Regions from separate parts of the Streptomyces sp. AC602_WCS936 genome, predicted to be linked through region 3. Evidence: riboswitches for the same ligand, from Rfam matches in the RefSeq annotation. Region 3 holds a riboswitch; each other region holds the start of a gene.
The links. Region 3 has a riboswitch for thiamine pyrophosphate ahead of thiO (glycine oxidase ThiO). Riboswitches for the same ligand answer to the same signal wherever they lie in the genome.

Region 1 (7,263 bases), on a different contig from region 3:
GCCACCGGCGGCGGCCCGGGGGCGATGGAGGCGGCCAACCTCGGCGCGTACGCGGCCCCGTTCGACGACGGGATGCTGGAGGAGGCCCTGCTGCTCCTCGCCAAGGTCGCCTCGTTCACGCCGTCGATCACCGACTGGGCGCGGTCCGCGTTCGAGGTGCGCGAACGCTGGCCCGGAGGCGGCGCCTCGGTCGGCATCCCCACCTGGTTCTACGGCCACGAGCCGCCCAACGCCTTCGCGGCGCACATCGCCAAGTACTTCGCCAACGCCACCCGCGAGGACGGCCTGCTGGCCCGTTCCAACGCGGGCGTGGTCTTCCTGCCGGGCGCCGCCGGCACCGTGCAGGAGGTCTTCGACAACGCGACGCCGAACTACTACGAGTCGCGGGGCGAGCCCACGCCGATGGTGCTGGTGGACCGGCGGCACTGGACGGAGAAGCTGCCCGCGTGGCCGCTGCTCACCTCGCTCGCCGAGGGGCGGACCATGGAGTCCCGGATCGCTCTGGTCGACCGGATCGAGGAGGCTCCCGAGGCGCTGAAACGTCTCGGCGGTTAATAAGCAAGCAAAGCCAACGCCCTTGGCAGACAGATGCGTTGACACTGCTTATGCACCGCTTATAGACCAGTGAGGCTCGTGGGTGTGCTGGGGCCGCGTCATCGGGCGTCAGCACCCTCTCCACCCCCCGCATCTGCGCTCCCGTAAAGGACAAACGTGGCAGTCCTGTCCATATTCAGAAGCACGGCATCGCGCCGTGGTGTTCGCGCCCTCGGTGTCGCCTCCGCCTCGGTGGCCCTGGCGATCGGCGCCGCCGGCAACGCTCTCGCCTGCGACATCAGCGAGTTCTCCGCCGCCGCCAAGTGCGAGGGCGACAAGGGCGTCATCACGGTCACCGACGTGGACCCCGCCGGTATCCCCGCCACCGTCAGCGTGTACCTGCAGAACAACGGCGCCGACGCGAAGAAGGTCGGCGAGCAGGTGGTCAAGGGCTCGAGCGAAGGCACCACCATCACCTTCACCGAGGACTGGAAGCCGAACGCCGAGTACCGCATCCACGTCAAGGCCGACAAGTACGTCGACGAGGACATCAAGCCGAACCTCGTGACCCCGGCGACCGCCTGCGACACGGAGGAGACGGAATCCCCCTCCCCGACCCCGTCGGAGAGCTCCCCCGTCCCGTCCGACACCCCGTCCGACGAGACGAAGACGCCGGCACCCTCCACGTCGGCCCCGGCACCGTCGCAGAGCGAGAGCACCGCTCCGGCGGCCGTGCCGAGCAACGCCCCGTCCCCGGCGGCCGGTGAGTCCAACCTCGCCGAGACCGGCGCCAACTCCAACACCGGCGTGATCGTCGGCATCGCGGCGGCCCTGGTCGTTGTCGGTGGCGGCGCGGTCTTCCTCGGCCTGCGCCGTCGCGGAGCGAACGGCAACCGCTGACGCCCGCACCCCCGTACGTGACCGGTGGCCCGTCCCCTGCCCGGGGGCGGGCCACCCTCACATCCGGTCAGCCGAACCTCGCTTTCGCCAGCCAGAGTTCGAGCAGTTCGCGGTCGCCGAGCACCTGGAGCCCGGGCGCGTCCGGCGCGATCCGGCCGTAGAAGGCCAGCAGTACGTCCGTCAGCGGCCCGCGCAGCGCCACGGTCGCCTTCTCGTGGGCTCGGCGCCAGGTGACGCCGTCCTCGGCGAGCTCGATGAACCACTCGGCGTCGAGGCCCGCGGCGGTGTCGGTGGCGTGCAAGTGGATGCTGCGGCCCGGGGCCCGCAGCTCGCGCGCCGGCCCGTCCGGCAGGACCCGCTGCACGAACCGCACGATCTCCAGCCACTCGTCGATCGCGTCGGCGACCACCTCCGCCCTCACCGCCTCGAAGGGCCGGTCCGCCGCAAGGTACGCGTCCGCACCGTGGACGACGAGTTCGTGCGTCATCCGGCGGGCCCAGAAGCCCGCGGTGTGGTCCCCGAACCACGACCACGCCCGCCCGTCCGGTCCGGCCTCGCGCAGCGCGCGCACGACCGTCGCACCGGATTCCGCCAGCCACGCGTCGAGCGCGGCCGCGTCCCCCCGTGCCCCGGGCCCCTCCGCTCCCGGCGCCCGGTCCAGCGGGACGTCCTCCTCGGCACGAGTGCGGACGATCAGCTAGACCCAGCGCAGGGCGCGGCCGACGTGCCGCACGAGGTCCTCCAGGGACCAGTCCGGGCAGGTCGGCACGGTGGCTGACAGGTCGGCGCCCGAGGACAACACGGACCTGAACCGGCCCACTTGGCGGTCGATCTCATCGCAGTAGCGGTCATGCGCGAGGCGTGTCATGTCCGTCACCCTACGAGGGCAAGATCACCCGAGCACCACGATTTCCGCCACGTCGTACTCCACTCCGACCGTGTCCCCGACCTCCGGCGCGGCCCGCAGCGCGCACGCCGCCTCCAGGCGCGGGGCGTCCTCGGGCTGGAGGTGGACGGCGACGTGGGTGCCGCGGAAGGTGCGGGCGGTGACCGTGCAGCGCAGGCCCGCGTCGGCGGCCACCAGGCGCACCCCGGCAGGGCGGACGAGCAGGGTGCGGGCGCCCTGCGGGGCGTCCTCGGGGACCGGCACCTTGCCCCACGGGGTGTCGGCGGCCTGCCCGGTGACGGTCGCGTCGACCACGTTGTCGAAGCCCAGGAAGCGGGCCACGAAGGCGTCGGCGGGCCGCTGCCACACCTGAAGCGGCGTCCCCGACTGGGCGATCCGCCCGTCCCGCATCACCACGACCCGGTCGGCGAGCGCGAAGGCCTCGCCTTGGTCGTGGGTCACGGCGAGCACGGTGGTGCCCAGCCGGCCGAACAGCTCCCGCAGTTCCACCACGAGCCGCTCCCGCAGCGAGCGGTCCAGCTGACCGAGAGGCTCGTCCAGCATGAGCAGCCGGGGCCGGGACGCGAGGGCGCGGGCCAGCGCCACCCGCTGCTGCTCACCGCCGGAGAGCGCGGCGACGGACCGCCGGGCGGCGTCCGGCAGGCCCACCAGCTCCAGCAACTCCCCCACCCGCTCGTGCTGTTCGGCACGGGACGCGCCCCGCATCCGCGGCCCGAAGGCGACGTTCCCGGCCACGTCCCGCTGCGGGAACAGCTGGTGGTCCTGGAACATCAGCCCGACCTCGCGCTTGTGCGCGGGCACGCCGGCCTGGTCCCGCCCGTCCAGCGTCACCCGTCCGGCGTCCAGCGGCTGGAGACCGGCGACCGCCCGCAGCAGCGTCGACTTGCCGCTGCCGCTGGGCCCGAGCACGCACACCACCTCGTGCTCGGCGACATCGAGGTCGACGGTGTCGAGCACGGCCCGCCCGCCGAAGCGGACGGTCGCGCCATCAAGGCTGAGCAGGCTCGGCGGCATGTCTAGAACTCCCCGGTCCGGTCGGTCCGCAGCCGTTCCAGCACCACCAGGGCCACGGCGCACACCAGCATCAGAATCGTCGAAAGGGCCATCGCCTGGCCGTAGTTCATCTCCCCGGGCCGTCCCAGCAGCCGCGCCACGGCCACCGGCAGCGTCGGGTTGTCGGGCCGCGCGATGAACACGGTCGCCCCGAACTCCCCGAGCGACACGGCGAACGCGAACCCGGCGGCCACCAGCAGCGCACGCCGCACCATCGGCAGGTCCACCTCGCGCCACACCCGCCACGGCGACGCCCCGAGCACCGCCGCCGCCTCCCGCAGCCGTACGTCCACCGCCCGCAGCACCGGCAGCATGGTCCGTACGACGAAGGGGACGCCGACCAGCGCCTGCGCGAGCGGCACCAGGATCCAGGAGGAGCGCAGGTCCAGCGGGGGTTCGTCCAGCGCGATCAGGAACCCGAAGCCGACGGTCACGGCGGACACCCCGAGCGGCAGCATCAGCAGGGCGTCGAAGCCGCGTACGAAACGGCCCGCGTCGCGGCGGGTGAGCGCGGCGGCGGCCAGAGCGCCGATCACCACGGCGATGGCGGTGGCGGCGACGGCGTACTGGAGGGAGTTGCCGATCGCCTCGATCGGCGGGACCAGGAAGGTGCCGCCGTCCGCGCGGGTCAGCGCCCGGTAGTAGCCGAAACCGGGTGCGTCCAGGGAGCGCTGGACCAGTACGGCCAGCGGCAGCAGGATCAGTCCGGCGACGGTGACCAGGACCCCCGCCAGCAGCGCCCACTGCCCGGTGCCGCGCGGGCGGCGCGCGATCGTGGCCGCGTCCACCAGTCGCAGGGCCGTCTCCCGCCGCCGTACCGTCCAGGCGTGCACGGCGAGGACGGCGGCGACCGCCACGAACTGGACCAGCGTCAGTACGGCGGCCGTGGACAGGTCGAAGACCTGCGAGGTCTGCCGGTAGATCTCCACCTCCAGGGTGGAGAAGGCGGGCCCGCCGAGGATCTGGACGACGCCGAAGGAGGTGAAGGTAAACAGGAACACCATCAGCGCGGCGGCGGCCACGGCGGGCGCGAGCGCGGGCAGCGTCACCTGCCGCCAGGCCGTCAGCCGCGAGGCGCCGAGCATCCGCGCGGCCTCCTCCTGGCGCGGGTCGAGCTGCGACCAGAGGCCGCCGACGGTGCGGACGACGACGGCGTAGTTGAAGAAGACGTGCGCGAGCAGGATCGCCCACACCGTGGTGTCCAGCCTGAGGCCCCACAGCTCGTCGAGCAGCCCGCCGCGGCCGACCAGCGCCAGGAACGCCGTGCCGACGACGACCGTCGGCAGCACGAACGGCACGGTCACCACGGCCCGCAGCACCTGCTTGCCGGGGAAGTCGAGGCGGGCGAACGCGTAGGCGCCGGGCAGGGCGATCAGCAGGGTGAGCGCGGTGGAGGCCAGCGCCTGCCAGGTGGTGAACCACAGCACCTGCCGGACGTCGGACTGCCCGAGCACCTCCCCGATCCGCCCGAGCTGCCAGGCCCCGTCGACCTTCAGTCCGCGCGCGACGATCGCGGCGACGGGGTAGGCGAAGAACGCCGCGAAGAACGCGACGGGCACGGCCATCAGACCGAGCCGCGCCGCGCTCCCGCGCACGGTCCTCACGCGCTCCACGCGCTCCGCCCGCTTCACCTCACGACGAGCGAGGTCCACGACTTGACCCACTGATCGCGGTTGTCGGCGATCTTCGCCGGGTCCATGGTCCGCGGGTTCTCGGCCGGCGGACCGAACTTCCGGAAGGACTCGGGGATCGCGGCGTCCTTGCGCACCGGATACACGAACATGTTGAGCGGCAGGTCCTCCTGGAACCGCTTGCTCAGCATGAAGTCGAGGAGCGCCTTGCCGCCCTCCGGGTTCTGGGCGTTGCTCAGCAGGCCGGCGTACTCGATCTGGCGGAAGCAGGTGCCCTGGGCGACGCCCGTCGGCGCGGTGTCCGGCTGCGGGTCGGCGTAGATCACCTCGGCGGGCGGCGAGGAGGCGTAGGAGACGACGAGCGGCCGGTCGCCCTTGGCCTTCTTGCCGCCGGACGAGCCGGAGAACTCCTCGTTGTACGCCTGCTCCCAGCTGTCGACGACCTTGACGCCGTTCGCCTTCAGCTTCTTCCAGTAGTCCTGCCAGCCCTCGTCGCCGTACTCGGCGGCGGTGCCGAGCAGGAAGCCCAGGCCGGGCGAGGAACCGGCCGCGTTCTCGGTGACGAGCAGGTCCTTGTACTCGGGCTTGACCAGGTCGTCGAAGGAGTCCGGCGGGGTCAGCCCGTGCTCGCTGAAGTACGCCTTGTCGTAGTTGACGCAGATGTCGCCGGTGTCGACGGGCGTGACCTTGTGGTCGGTGTCGGTCCGGTACGCGGCGTCGACCTGGTCGAGCCCCTTCGCCTCGTACGGCTGGAACAGGCCGTTGTCGAGGGCGCGGGACAGCAGGGTGTTGTCGACGCCGAAGAAGACGTCGCCCTGCGGGTTCTCCTTGGTGAGGATGGCCTTGTTGACGGCCTGCCCGGCGTCGCCGTCCTCCAGGACCTCGACCTTGTAGCCGGAGCTCTTCTCGAAGGCGGCGATGACGTCCTTCGAGACGGCCCACGAGTTGTGGCTGACGAGGGTCACGGTCTTGGAGTCGCCGGAACCCCCGCCGTCCCCGTCGGACGACGATCCGCACGCGGCGAGGCCGCCGGCCATGCCCAGCCCGACGGCGAGGGCGGTGACCTTCTTGGTGATGCTCACTGAATTCCTCCTGGGTGACCAGGAGAAGACGCGGCCCCGCCCGGAACCCCTGGCGAGGGTCCCGGGCAGGGCGCAACAGCTCGAGTGGTGACCGATCTCCCTACCCAGAATGACCTGGGCCAGGTTCGGAGGGTCTGCGGCCGGTGCCGCACTCTCAGCGCTGTGGCGCTCCCCTGTCGGAATATGAAGATGTGATTTCTGTCAGGTCGTACTTCCGCCGGTCAGGTTACCTCTCGCTCGCGGCGAGCTGGCCGCACGCCCCGTCGATCTCCTGGCCACGGGTGTCCCGGATGGTCACCGGCACACCGTGCGCCGCGATCGCCTCCACGAACGCCTTCTCGTCCTCGGGCCGGGAGGCGGTCCACTTGGAGCCGGGCGTCGGGTTGAGCGGGATCAGGTTGACATGCACCGGCTTGCCCTTGAGCAGCCGTCCCAGCCGGTCACCGCGCCAGGCCTGGTCGTTGATGTCGCGGATCAGGGCGTACTCGATGGACAGCCGGCGTCCCGACGTCGCCGCGTACTCGAACCCGGCGTCCAGCACCTCGCGCACCTTCCACCGCGTGTTCACGGGCACGAGGGTGTCGCGCAGCTCGTCGTCGGGGGCGTGCAGGGAGATGGCGAGGCGGCACTTGAAGCCCTCGCCGGTGAAGCGGTGGATCGCCGGGACGAGGCCGACCGTGGAGACGGTGATGCCGCGCTGGGACAGGCCGAGTCCGTCCGGCTCGGGGTCGGTGAGGCGGCGGATGGCGCCGACGACCCGGTTGTAGTTGGCGAGGGGCTCGCCCATGCCCATGAACACGATGTTGCTGAGCCGGGCCGGCCCGCCGGGGACCTCGCCGTCCCTGAGCGCCCGCATGCCGTCCACGATCTGGTGGACGATCTCGGCCGTCGACAGGTTGCGGTCCAGGCCGGCCTGGCCGGTGGCGCAGAACGGGCAGTTCATGCCGCAGCCCGCCTGGGAGCTGATGCACATGGTCACCCGGTCCGGGTAACGCATGAGGACGGACTCGACGAGGGTCCCGTCGAACAGCTTCCACAGCGTCTTGCGGGTGGTGCCCTGGTCGGTCGAAAGATGCCGCACGACCGACATCAGCTCGGGCAGCAGTGCCTCCCGGAGCCCCTCGCGGGAACCGGCCGGGATGTCGGTCCACTGCTC
Region 2 (7,263 bases), on a different contig from region 3:
GCGCTCGACGGCACGGTCGTCATCGACCCCTCCGACCACGACCCGGTCGTCAGCGAACTCGTACGCCAGGGTTTACCGGTCGTCTCCGACGGCCGCCCGGCCGGCACGCTCCCTGTCACCGCCTGGGTCGACAACGACCACGAGGCAGCCGTACTCGGCATCCTCGACCACCTCGCCGACGCCGGCGCCCGCCGGATCGGCCTGCTCACCGGCACCACGACCGACACGTACACGCATCTGTCGACCACCGCCTACCTGCGCTGGTGCGAGCGCGTCGGCCAGGACCCCGTCTACGAGTCCTACCCGGCACACGATCCGTGCGCCGGGGCCGTCGCCGCCGACCGGCTGCTGGCCCGCCCCGACCGGCCCGACGCCGTCTACGGACTGTTCGACCCGAACGGCACCGACCTGCTCGCCGCCGCCCGCCGCTACGGACTGCGCGTCCCGGAGGACCTGCTGCTGGTCTGCTGCAGCGAGTCCACCGTGTACGCCAGTACCGAGCCGCCCATCACGACGTTGTCCCTGAAGCCCCGCCGTATCGGTACGGCGGTGATCCAGGTCCTGATCGACGCCATCGAAGGGCTCGCCCAGGACCAGCCGGTCGAACAGGTGATACCGACCGAGTTGATCGTCCGGACGTCTTCGCAGCGCCGCCCGCCCCGGACGACGGTCAGCCCGCCGCGGTCGCCCGAGCGCGAGTAGGACCGCCGCCCGGCGCGCCCGGAGCACGGTCGTGCCACCGTCGCGGACGGGCGAAGCCGGGCCCAATCGGGGCGAAAGCCGCGGTGAACCGGAGTCCTGTTCTGATTCACCACCCCTGGGTCATCACACAGCGCGATCCGCATTCCTATGATGGGCCCACACACCGCGGGCCGCTGCGACCAGGCAGTCCGAAGCGGTGCAGATGCGGCGCGATGGTGGAGGGGTCGATGACTCAGGGGGCCGGTCAGGGACCCGAGGTGCAGCGGACGGCGACGGTGCGCGACTTCCGGGTGCCCGCGTACGTCCACGAGGCCGCTCCGTACGCCGCCCCTGGACCGCAGGCGAGCGAGGCCGCCCCGCCGTCCGAGGAGGGGCACGAGGAGGCTCTTCCGGACGGGTACACGCCCACCCAGCGAGATCTGCCCGTCATCCGTCGGGGTGACACGGTCCAGGTGACCGTCGACCCGGAGCCGGTCCAGGTGACACAGTCCGCCACGGGACAGGGCCCGCTGTTCGTGGTCGGCGACGTGCACGGCTACCTCGACGAGCTGGTGGCCGCCCTGCGGGAGAAGGGCCTCATCGACGCGGGCGGCCAGTGGTGCGCCGGCACCACGCGGCTGTGGTTCCTCGGCGACTTCACGGACCGCGGCCCCGACGGCATCGGCGTCATCGACCTCGTGATGCGGCTGTCCGCCGAGGCCGCCGCGGCCGGTGGCTACTGCAAGGCGCTGATGGGTAACCACGAGCTGCTGCTGCTGGGCGCCAAGCGGTTCGGCGACACGCCCGTCAACTCCGGCGCGGGCACCGCCACCTTCCAGGCGGCCTGGCTGCTGAACGGCGGCCAGAAGACCGACATGGACCGCCTGCAGGATCACCACCTGCAGTGGATGGCCCGACTCGACGCCATGGAAGAGGTCGACGGCCATCTCCTGGTCCACTCGGACGCCACCACCTACCTCGACTACGGCCGTTCCATCGAGGAGGTCAACGACACCGTCCGCGAGGCGCTCACGCGCAACGACGCGGAAGAGGTGTGGGACCTGTTCCGCAAGTTCACCAAGCGCTTCTCCTTCCGCGACGAGGGCGGCGCCGACGCCGTGCGCTCCCTGCTGGATACGTACGGCGGCACCCGGATCGTTCACGGCCACAGCCCCATCCCCTATCTGTTGGGCGAGGTCGGCTCCGAGGACGGCGAGGACGACACCCGTACCGCGGTCGAAGGACCTCACGTCTACGCGGACGGGCTGGCCATCGCGATGGACGGCGGCGTGACCATGGCCGGAAAGCTGCTGGTCCAGCAACTGCCGCTCGAATCCTGACCGTTCGCCGAACGGGCATTTCGGCGGCGGCCTCCTCACAGGTCGGCACCCAATTTCTGGAAACCCCCTGTCACCCTCCACCGTCACCGCTCTACCATCGGCTTATCCGTAGCAGGCTCCCCTCCGTTTCTGCCCGACGGCTCGTTGGCATGCGAGCCCCAAGCCCTACGGAGCATCGGGGGATGCACATGAACAGCGTTCCGCAGCACCTGCCGAACGAGGACCGCCAGGAGTACGAGCGGATCCTCGACGAGGCGCTGCGCTCCGCACCACGCCGCCCGGAGCTGGCCGCTGTCGGACAGCGGCTCAACTCCGAACAACTGCGCACCATGGCACTCAGCGCCACCGCCCTCATCACCGCGGCGGCCACCACCGAGTACCAGCACTACGTCAAGGTCCGTGAGGAACTGCGCCACCCGGCGCCGTCCGCCAAGGACCCGGCCACGCGCGGATCCGGCTCCGAGGAGCAGGGTCCGGGCGCGGCAGGACTCGCCGCCACCATGGGCGAGGTCGCCGAGGCGACCGGTGCGGGGGCCGTGGCCGTCGTCGCCGTCCTGGCGCCCGTCCTGGCCGGCACCGCCGCAGCGATCTTCCTGCTCGTCGGTTACCTCCTGAAGGTGCTCGACCCGGGGCAGACCTTCGCGCAGACCATGCTCACCACCGGGTGGGTGTTCGGCGCCGTGACCGCGGTCGCGATCCTCGTCGCCGCGGTGGGTCTGCTGCTCACCGCACTGCGCAACCGCCCCTTCGCCGAGCCCGGCTTCTACGGCGAACTCGACGAGGAAGTGGTCCGGGCCAGGGACGCCTGGCACGAAGCCCTGCTGGAGCGGGGCATCCTGCCGTTCCTGCGGGAGGCACTCGCCGATCCGGGCGCCGCGGCCCTGCGCACGGGACCGGCGGCGCCGACGAGCCGCATGCCGCACCTCGGCTACGGCCGTCCGGGCTTCACGAGCCCCGGTGAGGGCACCGCCACCGGCCCGGGCCCGAGCTACTCGAGCCCGGACTACAGCAGCCCGGACTTCGGCGGCCCGGAACACCGGCCCGATTAGTCACCTCCCGGGCGCCGTACCCCCCTTGCCTTCGGGGGTACGGGGCACCGGGCCGGGTGACGTCAGTCGGCGATCGGCAGGTACACCCGGTTCCCGCTCGCCGCGAACTCCTTCGACTTCTGGAGCATCCCCTCGGCGACCTCCTCGGGAGACGCGCCCTCGGCGGCCGCACCACCGAACCGCTCCGTGATGCTCTGGCTGATCTTCATGGAGCAGAACTTCGGCCCGCACATCGAGCAGAAGTGAGCCGTCTTGGCAGGTTCGGCGGGCAGTGTCTCGTCGTGGAACTCCCGCGCCGTGTCCGGGTCGAGGGCCAGGTTGAACTGGTCCTCCCACCGGAACTCGAAACGGGCGTCCGACAGCGCGTCGTCCCACTCCTGGGCACCCGGGTGACCCTTGGCGAGGTCGGCGGCGTGGGCGGCGATCTTGTAGGTGATGACGCCGGTCTTGACGTCGTCACGGTTGGGCAGGCCCAGGTGCTCCTTGGGCGTGACGTAGCAGAGCATGGCCGTACCCCACCAGGCGATCATCGCGGCACCGATGCCGGAGGTGATGTGGTCGTAGGCGGGCGCGACGTCGGTCGTCAGCGGGCCGAGCGTATAGAACGGAGCTTCATCGCAGATCTCCTGCTGAAGGTCGATGTTCTCCTTGATCTTGTGCATCGGGACGTGGCCCGGGCCCTCGATCATGGTCTGTACGTTGTAACGCTTGGCGATCGTGTTGAGTTCCCCGAGCGTGCGCAACTCCGCGAACTGCGCCTGGTCGTTGGCGTCCGCGATGGAGCCCGGCCGCAGGCCGTCACCGAGCGAGTAGGTGACGTCATAGGCGGCGAGGATCTCGCAGAGCTCCTCGAAGTTCTCGTACAGGAAGGACTCCTTGTGGTGCGCCAGGCACCACGCCGCCATGATCGACCCGCCGCGCGAGACGATGCCGGTCTTGCGATTCGCGGTCAGCGGTACGTACGCCAGGCGCACACCGGCGTGGACCGTCATGTAGTCCACGCCCTGCTCGGCCTGTTCGATGACCGTGTCCTTGTAGATCTCCCAGGTCAGCTCCTCGGCCCGGCCGTCGACCTTCTCCAGGGCCTGGTAGAGCGGCACGGTCCCGATGGGGACGGGGGAGTTGCGCAGCACCCATTCGCGCGTGGTGTGGATGTTGCGGCCGGTGGACAGGTCCATGACCGTGTCGGCGCCCCACCGGCTCGCCCAGGTCATCTTCTCGACCTCCTCCTCGATGGAGGACGTCACCGCCGAGTTGCCGATGTTGGCGTTGACCTTCACCAGGAACCGCTTGCCGATGATCATCGGCTCGATCTCCGGGTGGTTGACGTTGGCGGGCAGCACGGCTCGGCCCGCCGCGATCTCCTCGCGGACCACCTCCGGCGCCACGTTCTCCCGGATGGCCACGTACTCCATCTCCGGCGTGATCTCTCCCCGGCGTGCGTACGCGAGTTGCGTGACCGCGCTGCCGTCCCGGCCGCGGCGCGGCTGGCGCGGGCGGCCGGGGAAGACGGCGTCGAGGTTGCGCAGGCCGCCACGCGGCGAGGTGTGCTTGATTCCGTCGTCCTCGGGGCGAACGGGACGGCCCGCGTACTCCTCGGTGTCACCGCGGGCGATGATCCAGTTCTCCCGCAGCGGCGGCAGCCCCCGGCGGACATCGGTGTCGACGAGCGGATCGGTGTACGGGCCCGAGGTGTCGTAGAGCGTGACCGACTTCCCGTTGGTGAGGTGCACCTGACGGACCGGCACCCGCAGGTCGGGGCGCGAGCCCTCGACGTACGCCTTGTGCCAGCCGATGGACTTCCCGGCCTCCACGGTCTCCTCCTGGGCGGAGTTCTGAGCGGAGGCAGGCGTGCGTGCGTCCTTGATGGTCATGAGACCTACTCCCTACGCCGGCATTACCCGGTAACAGGTTCGGCGGTCGACGCAGCGGCTTCCGTCTGACGACGCTTCGTGGGATACATCACTCGGGTTCGGTGACGTTTCCCGTGAAACATCGCTGGGACGGAGGTCAGCGCCCTCTCAGCCCGGTGCTCCGAGCTCCCGCGTGTACAAAGGTGCCTCCACGCTAGCGTCAATTCGGGCGCGGTGAACAGAGGGCCCCCCTCGTTCTTGCGATGATCGGTCGGTGACCACACCGCAGCATCCCCCCTTCCCACCGCACGAACCCCGCCGCGGACCGGGCACCGAGCACGGCGACAACCGCGGAGCCGGTCCGGCCTCACCCGGTCCTCACGGCGCGGGCGGAGACCGACATGACGCGGGGGGCGGGCACGGCTCGGGCGGTGGGCAAGGCCCTGGCGGCGGGCACGGTGCCGGCGGGGGCCATGGCTCGGGCGGCGGAGACGGGGGCGGTGGACACAGCCACTCGCACGCGCACAGTCATGGTCCGGCGGCGCCCGTCTCGCGGCATCTGCGGAAGGTCATCGCCGCGGTCCTCATCCCGTTCGCCGCGGCCGTGCTGATCGGCCTCGCGGTGCTGTGGCCGGGCGGAGCCCCGCCGCACGAACGCACCGGGGTCGGTTTCGACCGGCAGACGCAGCAGGCCACGGTCACCAAGGTGGTCGAGCTGAGCTGTCAGTCCGTGAACGCCTCGGGCGTTCCCCCGACCGGCGACACGTCCACCGCCGAGGGTTCCTCCGCGGTGCAGCGGGCGAACGGCGACTGCAAGCGGGCCACGATCCGCGTAGACAGCGGCAGCGACAAGGGCCGCACCTTCACCGAGATCGTGCAGCCGGACCAGTCACGGCAGTTGCACGAGGGCCAGAAGGTCGTGGTCGCCTACGAGCCCTCCGCGCCCGAGGACCTGCAGTATTCGGTGACCGACATCAACCGCCGTGTCCCGATGGCGCTGCTCGCCGGCATCTTCGCCCTCGCGGTCGTGGTCGTCGGCCGTCTACGGGGTCTCATGGCCCTGGTCTCGCTGGCCGTCAGCTTCCTGCTGCTCAACTTCTTCATGCTGCCCGCGATCCTGCAGGGATCGAACCCGCTGCTCGTGGCGGTGATCGGATCCAGCGCCATCATGCTGATCGCGCTGTACCTGTGCCACGGTCTGTCGGCCCGCACGTCCGTGGCGGTACTGGGCACGCTCATCTCCCTGGTGCTGATCGGCGTGCTCGGGTCGCTGTTCATCGGCTGGGCCGCGCTCACCGGCAATACGGACGACAACACGGGCCTCATCCACGGCCTGTATCCGACGATCGACATGAGCGGCCTGCTGCTCGCCGGAGTCATCATCGGTTCGCTCGGTGTCCTCGACGACGTGACGGTCACCCAGACGTCGGCGGTCTGGGAACTGCACGAGGCCAATCCGACGCTGGGCCGGCGCGGGCTGTACCGCGCCGGAATCCGTATCGGTCGCGACCACATCGCTTCGGTCGTCAACACCCTGGTCCTCGCCTACGCGGGCGCCGCCCTTCCGCTGCTGCTGCTGTTCTCCATCGCGCAGAGCGGGGTGGGGACGGTCGCCAACAGCGAGTTGGTCGCGGAGGAGATCGTGCGCACCCTGGTCGGCTCGATCGGCCTGGTGGCGTCCGTTCCGGTCACCACGGCCCTCGCTGCCCTCGTCGTGTCGGCCGACCGGCCCGCCGACCACCCCGCGGCCCGGACCGCCGGAGCGGCACCGGGTTCGGGCCCGGCGCCCGTACGTGGCGGGCGGGGCCGGCGTCGTAAGCGCTGAGCCACCGACGGGAGCGCCCAGGTGAAGCGTTACGGCACGTGGAGGGATTCCTGCCGTAACGGTTCAGCCCGCGCTCTGTTCCTCCGCCAGGATGCGGTCCAGGGCCTCGTCGAGGTGGGCGTCGAAGTCGGCGAGCGCGCCCTCCTGGCCCAGCGGCACCAGTTTGTCGGTCCGGTCCAGGAACGCCACCAGAGGCGCCGCCGACGAACGGAAGAGCGCCTGGTCGTTTCCGACCTGAAGGCGGATCAGCACCTCGGCCAGCGGCTCCGGGTCGACGGGGGCGATGCGCACATCGCCGTCACCGCACGGCCGGCCCACCCCGTCCAGCAGCAACTCTCGGCCGAAGGCCCAGGTCACCGGCGCGTCCCCGGGCAGATGGAAGGTCAGTCGCACGGCATAGGGATCACAGGTCTCGTAGCGCAGCTCCACCGGGATGCGGAACGAGAGCTCCTCGGACACGAGAAAGCTCATCATGACCTCTGCCTGTACGGACTCGCCCATCGCACACCCGTCAT
Region 3 (7,263 bases):
CGCCGTACACACCGTAGGAACTGGTGTCGTCCGGCATGGGCAGCGGCTCGTAGACGGCGGTGGTCTCCGCCGCGCTCGGGTCGGCGGGGCGGGCCGGGGTGAAGACGTCGTCGCGGTCGTAGTCGTCGTGGCCGTACGAGGGGCCGCCGTCGCCCTGCGCGTGGTCGTCGTCGTAGGCGTCACGGTCGCCGTAGGCGTCGTGGCCCGGACCGGCCGCCTCGAGGCCGGAGACCTCCAACGTCGGTTCCTGGCGGCCGCGTTCGGGACGGGCGCGCCTGCCGACCAGGCTCGCCGGGGCGTTGACCGCCCAGCCGGCCTCGAAGCCGCGGCGGAAGGACAGGGTCACGTAGGTCTGGCCGACCGCGAAGGCGGCGGCGCCGAGACCGATGACGATCACGTTGGACAGCAGCACACCGGCGACGACGCCGACGAAGCCGCCGAAGGCGAGCAGCCGCCAGCGCAGCCGCGCCTTGTACTGCAGCAGCACCTCACCGAGCAGCCACAGCGCGACGATACCGAACGCGATGTAGAGGACCGTCCAGCCCATGTACGCCCCTCTCCCAGTGGCCGCAAGGCAGTGTGTCGTAAGTATGTGCGGCCGGTCTAGGCCCGCGGTGGGTGGTGCAGGCCCAGGTTCTCGTAGATTTCCAGCGTCGCCGTGGAGTTGTTGAGCGTGATGAAGTGCAGTCCGGGGACACCCTCGGCCAGCAGCCGCGCGCAGAACTCCGTGGCGAAGTCGATCCCGATCGAGCGTACAGCCGCCGGATCGTCCTTGGCTGCGAGGATCCGCTCTTTCAGCTCGGCCGGGAACGAGGCGTTGCTGAGCTTTGGCAACCTCTCCAGCATCTTCACACTGGTCACCGGCATGATCTCGGGGATGACCGGGGTGTCGCAGCCGGCCGCGCCGACGCGGTCGCGCAGGCGCAGGTACGACTCGGGCTGGAAGAACATCTGGGTGATCGCGTAGTCCGCGCCGGCCCGGCACTTGTCGACGAAGCGCGCCACGTCCGTGTCCCAGTCGGCGGAGCGCGGGTGCATCTCCGGGAAGGCCGCGACGCCGACGCAGAAGTCGCCGGACTCCTTGATGAGTTCGACGAGTTCGGCGGCGTAGGTCAGGCCCTCGGGGTGCGGGACCCACTCGCCCATCGGGTCGCCGGGCGGGTCGCCGCGCACGGCCAGCATGTTGCGGATCCCGGCGTCCGCGTACTGGCCGATGATGTTGCGCAGCTCAGCGATGGAGTGGTTGACCGCCGTGAGGTGGGCGACGGGGGTCAGTGTGGTGTCGGCGACGATCTGCTGGGTCTCCTTGACCGTGCCCGCGCGCGTGGAACCGCCGGCGCCGTAGGTGACGGAAACGAAGTCCGGGGCGACCGCCTCGACCCGCCTCAGCGCGCTCCACAGGTTCTTCTCGCCCTTGGGCGTCTTCGGTGCCGAGAACTCGAACGAGTACGTCGTCTTGCCGGTGGCGAGCATGTCACGCACGGTGCGTGCGCGATCAGTCCTGGTGGATGCGGTTCCGAGGGCCATACGGGCAGGTTAGCCAGGGGGTGGCGGTCACCCAACCGGATGCGGGATATTTGTCCGCATTGTCGAGTTGTTGTCCACCCCTTGGACACATGCCCGCGGCACCCACAGCACACCTAGGCCTCCCGCAGCCGCTTGGCGAACTCGGCCGCCGCCGCGCCCGGGTCGTCCGCCGCGGTGAGCGCCCGGACGACGACGACGCGGCGGGCACCGGCCTCCAGCACCTCGTCGAGGTTGCCGAGGTCGATGCCGCCGATGGCGAACCAGGGGCGGTCGGTGCCCAGGGACGCGGTGTACCGGACCAGGTCGAGGCCGGGTGCGTGGCGGCCGGGCTTGGTGGGGGTCGGCCAGCACGGGCCGGTGCAGAAGTAGTCCACACCGTCCTGGACGGCCGCGGCGGCGGCCTCGGACTCGGCGTGGGTGGAGCGGCCGACGAGCACGTCGTCGCCGAGGATCGCGCGGGCGGCGGGCACCGGGAGGTCGCCCTGCCCGAGGTGCAGTACGTCGGCGCGGGCAGCGTGGGCGACGTCCGCGCGGTCGTTGACCGCGAGGAGCTTGCCGTGGCGGGCGCAGGCGTCGGCGAGGACCTTCAGGTGCTCCAGTTCCTCGGCCGCCTCCATGCCCTTGTCGCGCAGCTGCACGATGTCGACGCCGCCGGCCAGCACCGCGTCGAGGAACTCGGGCAGGTCGCCCTGGTCGCGGCGGGCGTCCGTGCACAGGTAGAGCCGGGCGTCGGCGAGCCGGGCGCGTGCGGTCGCGGCGGTGTCGGGCATGCGGGTGTCCCCCCAGGTGTGCGGTGTGCGGCCCGCGGTGGGCCGCACACCTCGGCTAACGGACTGCGACGCCCTGCGACTCCCGGACGGAGCTTCGCAGGGATACGCCGCCCAAGGTACGACGCGGCGGTGGCGCCGCCACGAGGCGGACCCCCGGCGCCCGGGGTATCAGATCAGACGGCGAGCGCCTGGGCGCGGCGCTTCACCTCCGTGCCACGGTTCTCGCTCAGCGCCTGCGCGGGGGTGCCGGGCAGGGACTCGTCGGGCGTGAAGAGCCACTCCAGCATCTCCTCGGCCGTGAAGCCGTCGTCCCGCAGCAGCGTCAGGGTCCCGACCAGGCCCTTGACGACCTTGTCCCCGTCGATGAAGGCCGCCGGGATGTGCAGTGCGCGGTTCTCGCCGCGGCGTACGGCGATGAGCTGGCCTTCCTTGATCAGCTGGCGCACGCGGGTCACCTCGACGCCGAGCATCTCGGCGATGTCGGGAACGGTGAGCCAGGCAGGCACGAGAGCATCGATCTTTGCGTCAATCTCGGTCACGCCTCAAGCCTGCCATCTGGCACTGACAGTCGGAAACCGGACTACGCCGTGGCCGCCTTCAGCGGCTTCGCCGGGTCGGTCAGCAGCCGCGGATCCATCGCCGTGCCCGCCTGGATCAGCCTCCTGCCCTGCGCCAGGTCCCGGGGGCGGCCCACCGCCAGCAGGGCGACCAGGTGGTCCTCGCGCAGCCAGCAGACCGTCCAGGCGGCGGACGCCGGGTCGCCGCGCCACAGGGTCGCGTCGGCGGCCGTGTGGTGACCGGCGTACTGCACGAAGCGGCCGAACTGCTCGGACCAGAAGTACGGCACCGGATCGTAGGCCTCGGGGACCTCGCCGGCGGCGGCGCCGACGATGTCGGCGGCGACCGTGCGCGGGCCCTGGAGGGCGTTGTCCCAGTGGTGCACCAGCAGCCGCTCCCCGTAGCGGCCGGAGGGGAAGGACGCGCAGTCGCCGACCGCGTACACGTCCGTGGCGGACGTGCGCAGGCGGTCGTCGGCCACGACCTCGCCGTGCGCGCCGAGGGCGATCCCGGAGCCGGCCAGCCAGGCGGTGGCGGGCCGGGCGCCGATGCCGACGACGACCGCGCCGGCGGGCAGCCGCGAACCGTCGTCCAGGACCACCACGTGACCGGACTCCCCGGGTCCTTCGCCGGGCTCGACGCGCTCCACGCGCGCGTGCGTGCGCAGGACGGCGCCGGCTTCCGCGTACCACCGCGCCATCGGGGCGGCGACCTCGGCGGGCAGTGCGCCGGCCAGCGGCCGGTCGGCGGCCTCCACCACGGTCACCGCGCAACCCGCCTCCCGCGCGGCGGTCGCGAACTCGGCGCCGATCCAGCCCGCGCCGACGACCACGATGTCGTGCTGCCGGGCGAGCACCGGGCGCAGCCGTTCGGCGTCGTCCAGGGTGCGCAGCAGGTGCACGCCGGGCACGCCCTCGGCGCCGGGCAGCCGCAACGGTTCCGCGCCGGTCGCCAGGACCAGGCAGTCGTACGGCAGGGGTCCCTCGGACGTGTCGAGGACGTGCTCGGCGGGGCGGACGCCCAGGGCCTCGCAGCCGAGCCGCAGGGTGATGCCGAGCGCCTCGAAGTCGACGTCGAAGGCGGAGCCCTCGGCGGTCCCGAGCAGGACGGCCTTGGACAGCGGGGGACGGTCGTAGGGCTGGTGCGGCTCGGCGCCGATCAGCGTGACGGGGCCGGTGAAGCCCTGCTCGCGCAGGGCGACCGCGGTCTGCACCCCCGCCATGCCCGCGCCCACGACGACCACGCGGCGCTCCGGGGTCCGCTCCTGCGTCTGCTCGCTCACCTGATCACCTTAGACACCCGGCACATCGCCGGTCAGTGCTCGTGCGCGGTGACCTGCTCCACAACGCTCGTCCCGCTGCCCCGCTGCGACTCCCACTCCCAGGTCTCGTCCAGCCGCACCCGCCCGTCCGACAGCTCCACGACGGTCGACACGCAGTGCCCCGACGACGTGCTGCCGTCGGCCTTGAGCTGCACGTACCGGAAGTCCAGGCGGTCGCCCTCCCGGGTGCCCACGAGGTGGCCGCGCACGACGTCACCGCCCGCGTACTCGGCCCACACGGCGCCGTCCTGCTCGTGGTAGGTGAAGCGGGTCCGGGTGCCCACCTGGCCGGGCGCCTGGTCGGCGACGGGGGCGAGGACCAGACCGTCGAGCGAGCGTGCCACGGGCGGAGGCTCCCTTACGAGTGCGATGTGCTGCGGGCTAGGGTGGCCAACGTAAGGCACTCGCGGGAGCCCGGACGCACCGGGCTGAGAGGGAGGCTGGCGGCCTCCGACCGTACGAACCTGATCCGGGTCATGCCGGCGAAGGGAGGGGCTGGACGCCCATGTCGTCACCACCGCACTCGTCGTCCCGTACACCTGACGTCCTCGTCGTCGGGGGTGGGATCATCGGCCTGGTCACGGCGTGGCGGGCCGCGCAGCGCGGGCTCGCCACCGCCCTGGTGGACCCCGAACCGGGCGGTGGCGCCGCCCAGGTGGCGGCCGGAATGCTGGCCGCCGTCACGGAACTGCACTACGGCGAGCAGACGCTGCTCGCCCTGAACCTCGCCTCGGCCCGCCGCTACCCGGAGTTCGCCGCCGAGCTGGCGGACGTCACGGGCCATGACCTCGGTTACCGCCGCTGCGGCACCCTCGCCGTGGCGCTGGACGCCGACGACCGCGCCCACCTGCGGGAGCTGCACGCGCTCCAGCAGCGTTCGGGCCTGGAGTCCGAGTGGCTGTCGGGGCGTGAGTGCCGGCGCCTGGAACCGATGCTCGCGCCTGGCGTGCGCGGCGGGCTCCGGGTGGACGGCGACCACCAGATCGACCCGCGGCGCCTGGCCGCCGCGCTGGTCGCCGCCTGCGAACGCGCGGGCGTCGTCCTCCACCGGGTGTGGGCCGACCGGCTCACCGTCGGGCACGGCGGCGAACGGGCCACGGGGATCGTCACCGCCGACGGCACCGTGCTGGCGGCCGGGCAGGTGGTGCTGGCGGGCGGCAGCCTGAGCGGACGGCTCACGGGCGTGCCTCAGGACGTACTGCCGCCGGTGCGGCCGGTGAAGGGGCAGGTGCTGCGGCTGACGATGCCGCGGGCGCACGGGCCGCTGCTGAACCGGACGGTGCGTGCCGTGGTGCGCGGCAACGCCGTCTACCTGGTGCCCCGGGAGAGCGGCGAGCTGGTCGTCGGCGCCACCAGCGAGGAGCTGGGCTGGGACACGACGGTCACCGCGGGCGGCGTCTACGAGTTGCTGCGCGACGCCCACGAGCTGGTCCCCGGCATCACCGAGCTGCCCCTGACGGAGACCCGCGCGGGTCTGCGCCCCGGCTCCCCGGACAACGCCCCGCTGCTCGGCCCGACCGCCCTGGACGGCCTGCTGCTGGCCACCGGCCACTACCGCAACGGCGTCCTGCTGACTCCCGTCACCGGTGACGTCATGGCGCACGCCCTGGCCACGGGGGAGCTCCCGGAGGAGGGCCGTCCCTTCACGCCCCGCCGCTTCGGCGCCGACCCCGCGGTTCCCGCACTCCCGCAACTCTCGGAGCAGTCCGCATGAACATCTCCGTCAACGGCGAGCCGCGCGAGGTGGCTCCCGGCACGGCCCTGGACGCCCTGGTGGGCACGCTCACCACGGCGCCGTCCGGAGTGGCCGCCGCACTCAACGAAACCGTCGTCCCGCGCGCGCGGTGGGCCGCCACCGCGCTGGCCGACGGCGACCGCGTCGAAGTCCTCACCGCTGTGCAAGGAGGCTGACCATGGCCGACGATCCCTTCGTCCTCGGCGGTACGACCTACGGGTCCCGCCTGATCATGGGTACGGGCGGGGCGCCCAGCCTCGACGTCCTGGAGCGGGCGCTGGTGGCGTCCGGCACGGAACTCACGACCGTCGCGATGCGGCGCGTGAACGCCTCGGTGCACGGGTCGGTGCTGTCGGTGCTGGAGAAGCTCGGCATCCGGGTGCTGCCGAACACGGCAGGCTGCTTCACCGCCGGGGAGGCCGTGCTCACCGCGCGGCTCGCGCGCGAAGCGCTCGGGACCGACCTGGTGAAGCTGGAGGTCATCGCCGACGAGCGCACCCTGCTGCCGGACCCGATCGAGCTGCTGGACGCGGCGGAGACGCTGGTCGACGACGGGTTCACGGTGCTGCCGTACACCAACGACGACCCGGTCCTCGCGCGGAAGCTGGAGGACGTCGGGTGCGCGGCGATCATGCCGCTCGGGTCGCCGATCGGGTCGGGGCTGGGCATCCGCAACCCGCACAACTTCGAGCTGATCGTGGAGCACGCGCGCGTGCCGGTGATCCTGGACGCGGGGGCCGGTACGGCGTCGGACGTGGCGCTGGCGATGGAGCTGGGGTGTGCGGGGGTGATGCTGGCGTCGGCGGTGACGCGGGCGCAGGAACCGGTGCTGATGGCGGAGGGGATGCGGTTCGCCGTGGAGGCGGGGCGCTGCGCGCGGCGGGCGGGGCGGATTCCGCGGCGGCGGTTCGCCGAGGCGTCGTCTCCTGCGGAGGGCCTTGCGGTGCTGGATCCGGAGCGGCCCGCTTTTCAGTGAGCCTGCGCTGTCCTGGGGTCTTGGTCTCCCACCCGCGCACCACCCGTTTCCAGTCGGGCAAGAGGTGGGCCTCGCCCGTGGGGGTCGAGCGCCGTCGGCGGCCGACCGTGCGTGGGCGGCTACTCGAGTGCTCGTGCGTGGGAAGCGTCACAGGTGCGCTGCAGTACCGGGGCCGATCGGTGACGGCGGCGTCGGGTGTCCGTGGTGGCTCGTAGACTCGCTGCGTGGACACGACCCTTCAGGACCCTCTCGTCGGGCAGGTGCTCGACGGCCGGTACCGCGTAGAGGCGCGGATCGCGGTCGGTGGGATGGCCACGGTCTACCGGGCCGTGGACACCCGCCTGGACCGCGTGCTCGCGCTGAAGGTGATGCACCC

Region 1: another riboswitch for thiamine pyrophosphate. It lies ahead of KUM03_RS10135 (thiamine ABC transporter substrate binding subunit); the one in region 3 lies ahead of thiO (glycine oxidase ThiO).
Region 2: another riboswitch for thiamine pyrophosphate. It lies ahead of thiC (phosphomethylpyrimidine synthase ThiC); the one in region 3 lies ahead of thiO (glycine oxidase ThiO).

Annotation. Positions count from the first base shown of each region.
Region 1 covers NZ_JAGMUF010000021.1:30,327-37,589, forward strand. Annotated here, with positions in the region: partial or broken gene KUM03_RS10110 (LOG family protein) at 1-555, shown strand, start outside; gene KUM03_RS10115 (LAETG motif-containing sortase-dependent surface protein) at 712-1,434, shown strand; partial or broken gene KUM03_RS10120 (maleylpyruvate isomerase family mycothiol-dependent enzyme) at 1,502-2,302, opposite strand; gene KUM03_RS10125 (ABC transporter ATP-binding protein) at 2,327-3,355, opposite strand; gene KUM03_RS10130 (iron ABC transporter permease) at 3,358-4,959, opposite strand; gene KUM03_RS10135 (thiamine ABC transporter substrate binding subunit) at 5,022-6,107, opposite strand; TPP riboswitch at 6,187-6,292, opposite strand; gene rlmN (23S rRNA (adenine(2503)-C(2))-methyltransferase RlmN) at 6,334-7,263, opposite strand, start outside.
Region 2 covers NZ_JAGMUF010000026.1:46,851-54,113, reverse strand. Annotated here, with positions in the region: gene KUM03_RS12040 (LacI family DNA-binding transcriptional regulator) at 1-702, shown strand, start outside; gene KUM03_RS12035 (metallophosphoesterase family protein) at 915-2,021, shown strand; gene KUM03_RS12030 (hypothetical protein) at 2,204-3,070, shown strand; gene thiC (phosphomethylpyrimidine synthase ThiC) at 3,133-4,944, opposite strand; TPP riboswitch at 4,937-5,126, opposite strand; gene KUM03_RS12020 (YibE/F family protein) at 5,198-6,748, shown strand; gene KUM03_RS12015 (SsgA family sporulation/cell division regulator) at 6,812-7,249, opposite strand.
Region 3 covers NZ_JAGMUF010000090.1:713,309-720,571, reverse strand. Annotated here, with positions in the region: gene KUM03_RS28635 (hypothetical protein) at 1-547, opposite strand, end outside; gene metF (methylenetetrahydrofolate reductase [NAD(P)H]) at 604-1,527, opposite strand; gene thiE (thiamine phosphate synthase) at 1,641-2,297, opposite strand; gene KUM03_RS28620 (Rv2175c family DNA-binding protein) at 2,471-2,836, opposite strand; gene KUM03_RS28615 (NAD(P)/FAD-dependent oxidoreductase) at 2,878-4,137, opposite strand; gene KUM03_RS28610 (hypothetical protein) at 4,170-4,520, opposite strand; TPP riboswitch at 4,573-4,684, shown strand; gene thiO (glycine oxidase ThiO) at 4,682-5,890, shown strand; gene thiS (sulfur carrier protein ThiS) at 5,887-6,087, shown strand; gene KUM03_RS28595 (thiazole synthase) at 6,090-6,887, shown strand; gene pknB (Stk1 family PASTA domain-containing Ser/Thr kinase) at 7,112-7,263, shown strand, end outside.